2 regions of the Marinomonas posidonica IVIA-Po-181 genome follow, and region 1 is predicted to be linked to the other one. Evidence: riboswitches for the same ligand, from Rfam matches in the RefSeq annotation. Region 1 holds a riboswitch; the other holds the start of a gene.
What was found. A riboswitch is a leader RNA that binds a small molecule or an ion and turns the genes downstream of it on or off. The one in region 1 is predicted to bind FMN.

Region 1 (2,206 bases):
TAGAAACCAATGAAATAGCGCCTGACGTGGCTGTTGAGGCATTGCGTTTGGTGTTAAATGACTTTGAAAATAAGCTGAGTGCTGCTGAATAAGTTAGTAACAGCGAATCCCATTAGCAAGGAGGGGAGATGGCTACTGTAGCAATGATTCTGGTGGCGGCGGTTGCGCTGTTGCACTTTTATATCATGTATTTAGAAATGTGTTTATGGGATAAACCTAAGGGACGAAAGGCTTTTGGTTTAAATGAAGAGTTTGCTGCTTCCACTAAGGTCTTGGCTGCAAATCAGGGCCTGTATAATGGTTTTCTTGGTGCAGGTTTGTTATGGGGGTTATGGTTAGGCCAGAGTGGTCAGTCGGTCGTGGTTTTCTTTTTGCTTTGTGTCTTGATTGCAGGTATTTATGGTGGAATCAGTTCGAGTAAGAAAATTCTCTATATTCAAGCTTTGCCGAGTGCCATTACACTTTTATCTATTTTTGCCCTATAGCATGCTATTCCGCTCTAATTTTCTTTAGAGCGGAATAGCAATCACATTATTTAAGCCAGTTTTTTAGCGCTTTTTGTCAAGCGGATGGCTTGATCACAAGCGTTGGCTAACTCGGCTCCTTTTTTGACAAAATGACGGCTAAAGTAGTTTTTGTGCTCATCGTGCTCATGGAAGTTATGTGGCGTGAGTACGGCTGTCACAACTGGTATTTCTGTTTCCAACTGAACTTGCATAAGTGCGCTGCAAACCGTTTGAGCAACAAAGTCATGGCGATAAATGCCACCGTCGACGACAAGTGCTGTACCTGCAATAGCGGCATATTGACCACTTTTTGCAAGAAGTTTCGCTTGTAGTGGAATTTCGTAAGCACCTGGTACCGAGATAAGATCGATTAAATCTTTTGTGTAGCCACGAGCGCTTAGCTCTTCTGTGAAGGCATTGACACAGTTCATTACGATGTCTTCATGCCAAGCAGCATGTAAGATCGCAATGCGTTTGTTAGCTGGATTAAAATCATGTTGATTCGTTGAGCTCTGATTCATTTTTGTATCCTATAACAGCGAAATGTGAATCAGGGCGAACGGGCAGGCAAACACACCGTAATGTTATTACGGCATACCATAGTTTGGCATTGCCAAAGGGCAATACCAGTAGCGGTTTTGTCTGACGCGCTCTCTATCATCCGGACTATAACCGTCGGCTCTGGAGTCTCACCAGATCTGCTGACCCTAATCAAAGTAGACTAGGCGCTCGCGGGCTTAGAAATGAATTCTTTACCGCCGGTGGGGAATTTCACCCCGCCCCGAGAACGAAATCGGAATCTCTTCCGATGCATGAAATATACTTGCTCAAATCAAGTTTTGTCAAAACTTTAATAGGGTTAGATACAGGTTTTATAAGTTGTCGCCTTTGATTGTCACGTAATGACACATTCCTGAGGCTTTGGTAACAAAAAATAACCATATGTGGGTGGTGCTTTACTTCATTTCAGGTTGGTTTTCTTTATATTAACGCCTTACAGTTCCGCTTATAAGAATGGAGTCTTAGTTATGTTTCATCGCAAATTTACCTTGCCAAATTGCGCCATTCTTGGTGTTGCGATCATTTTAAGTGCTTGCTCTTCTCAACCGTCTGGCGAGTCAGACCAAACTGCTCAGTCTAATCTTGAGGATATTGGGCAAACGAATGTGGTCTCTTATCGTTGTGAAAAGCAAAGCTTACAAGCTTATTTTCATGGTAATCATGCTGAGATTGTATGGCAGGGTAAAAGTCACTATTTGACTCAGGCTGTCAGTGCTACTGGTACCAGTTACCTAGGTGAATCTATTTCATTCTGGGCGCATCAAAATGAAGCGGAACTGGAGTTAGAGGACGGTACTCATTTGTCTTGTCAGTTATTAAAAGTAGAGTCCTAATATTAATATTGCCTGAGAATACTTCACTTTAAATCCCGCTGTTTTCATCCCTCCTTTTTGGTATTAAGTGTACAATACCTGCTATTCAAGCCTGTTCGGCAAAATTGTTATTTGTAGAGTAAAAATGAGCAAACTTTTTGTGATGGGAATGGGCCCAGGAGATTTGGGTCTAGTAACGCCGAATGCAACACGAGCACTAGCGGCTTGTAGTGATTGGGTGGGCTATGGTTATTATCTCAACCTATTGGGCGATTTAAGTGAAGGTAAGCAGTTTCATGACTTACCTTTAGGTGAAGAAATTGGTCG
Region 2 (2,206 bases), 1.2 Mb from region 1:
TGGCAAACTGCATCGCTGCCGACACCCCAGCCACCCACAACAAAGTGACCTCTAACCACTGAGTGTTCGATACGGTAACGGGGGATTGAATCTCTGACATTCGGTTTCCTATAAACTGGATCTGGGCGAATTTAAAATAATTGACCCTTTGGACAAAATTTGACTGCGCTATTCTAGTTCAAAACAAGGAAGAAAAGACAAGCCTGGTCGGTCCATTATTGCAATAAATAAGGAAAGGCGACTGTGGACGACGACTTACTCGTAACACGACTGAGTATGTCGTCGTCCAGATCTAAATCCGCCACTTAGATTCTCTGGGATACCACGTTTAACTCTGTCTTTCGCAGCTCTTTCATACGCAAGCCAATGTTGCCAAGAATAAGCATTAGCCCACCAATAATTTGATAAACCGTTAAGCCCATATCAAGGAAGAGCCAATTAATAGCGGCGGCAAAAACAGGAAAAGACAGTTCTGCAAGGGTTGCTAATTGTGCTGGTACAGTTTTTAGACCTTGATAATAAAACCACATACCAATGAAACCGCTCAACAAGGCCATCAAGATAGCCAAACCTAAATCCGAAATTTGCATACTCACCAAGGTCTCAGCTTGCACCAAGGCCAAGGGAGCCAGCACCAACAAACCGGCCACAAAGCGACCAGACATGATGGCATTTGCAGGCACATTTTGATGAGACAAATACTTGCCACAAACGGTTGCGGCTCCCCAAGCAATAACGGCAATCAAGGTAAATCCATAACCTTTTATAATGCTCATGCTGTCATTCGAATAATGCCATTGAGCATCTCCAAGATGACGTAGGTCTGGCCACATCATCACAAAACTGCCCAGTAATATGACCGCGGCCCACTGTAAAAATTGACCTTCAATTCGCTCTTTGAGAAACCAAAAAGCCAGTAAAATGGCCACAATAGGCTGCAATTTTTGCAACAAAATCACGACCGTTGGATTCAAATATTGAAAGGCCTCGGTAAATGCCAGCGTACCAATGGCAGAGCCAACACCACCAATAAAAAACAGACAAGATAAGCTCACCAGCGACAAATGCCGATAGACATGACGGTAGCGCCACAACATAGGGGCAATAAAGACAACCAGCGTAAGGTGTTCGATTAGAACGATTTGCAGAGTGCTATAACCCGCGCCCAGTAAAGGGTAACGAATTAACGTATCCAATGCCCACGTGAAGCACGCGATCATGATAAAAAATGTTCCTGCCATCTTTGCTTTCTCCAAAAAATAAGATGCACAGGGGTGATGAAACTGACTACACCAAGTTGCACGCACAGCAAGCACGCAACAGCACAAAGCCCACCCTATTAAGGAGGTTCTTTTGCCTTGGTCGATCTTCTATCATCCGGACTGTAACCGTCGGCTCTGGAATCACACCAGATCTGCTGACCTTAAAAGCCCATTAATAGGGTTTCAAGCGCTCGCGGGCTGTTTGAAAGCTCATCACTTTCAAAGTCACCGCCGGTGGGGAATTTCGCCCCGCCCCGAAGTTCGATGTTTATGAAATTTATCTGCCAACTTTAACCTTATCGCTCTAGATAGGCAATATAGCTTCTCTATTACTATGGAAAGCTCTGACTATTTCATGCTTTATGTTATGAATTCAGGAAATACGACTCACAAGACTAGGGAAGTCCTTCATATTCCGCTACACTCGCCTGTCCATTAATAAGGATTTGGAATATCAATATGCCAGCCTCTTCAAAAAGCGGACTTATGCTTGCTTTCACTGCATTCTTTCTTTGGGCCATTGCCCCGATTTATTTTAAAGAGATGTCGTTTGTTCCAGCACAAGAAATCCTTGCCCACCGTATTATCTGGTCCTGTATTTTGGTCTTTGTGCTGATCTTCCTACTGAGATACAGCAAAGCTCTCATCACGGCTCTGACCTCGAAAAAAGTTCTCATGTCGATGCTCGCCTCTACCCTATTAATTGGATTTAACTGGGGGACGTTTATATGGGCAGTACAAAATAATCAAATGCTCAGTGCCAGCTTAGGGTATTACATCAACCCTTTGATCAGCATTTTATTAGGTGTCGTATTTTTTAAAGAAAAACTTGATCCCATTCGACAGCTCGCCGTTGCCTTGTGCTTTTGTGCTGTGGTGTTTGAAGTATTCCAATTTGGTTCTCTTCCATGGGTTGCGCTTGTCTTAGCCGTCACATTCGGCGT

Region 2: it holds a riboswitch for FMN, as region 1 does, so the genes downstream of both, MAR181_RS00650 (DMT family transporter) here and MAR181_RS13085 (6,7-dimethyl-8-ribityllumazine synthase) in region 1, are expected to answer to the same signal.

Annotation. Positions count from the first base shown of each region.
Region 1 is NC_015559.1:2,847,499-2,849,704, reverse strand. It holds gene rsmS (pleiotropic regulatory protein RsmS) at 1-92, shown strand, start outside; gene MAR181_RS13090 (DUF1304 domain-containing protein) at 129-485, shown strand; gene MAR181_RS13085 (6,7-dimethyl-8-ribityllumazine synthase) at 536-1,027, opposite strand; FMN riboswitch at 1,152-1,299, opposite strand; gene MAR181_RS13080 (MliC family protein) at 1,535-1,900, shown strand; gene cobJ (precorrin-3B C(17)-methyltransferase) at 2,025-2,206, shown strand, end outside.
Region 2 is NC_015559.1:140,852-143,057, reverse strand. It holds gene MAR181_RS00655 (MFS transporter) at 1-100, opposite strand, end outside; gene MAR181_RS00650 (DMT family transporter) at 306-1,241, opposite strand; FMN riboswitch at 1,362-1,528, opposite strand; gene rarD (EamA family transporter RarD) at 1,722-2,206, shown strand, end outside.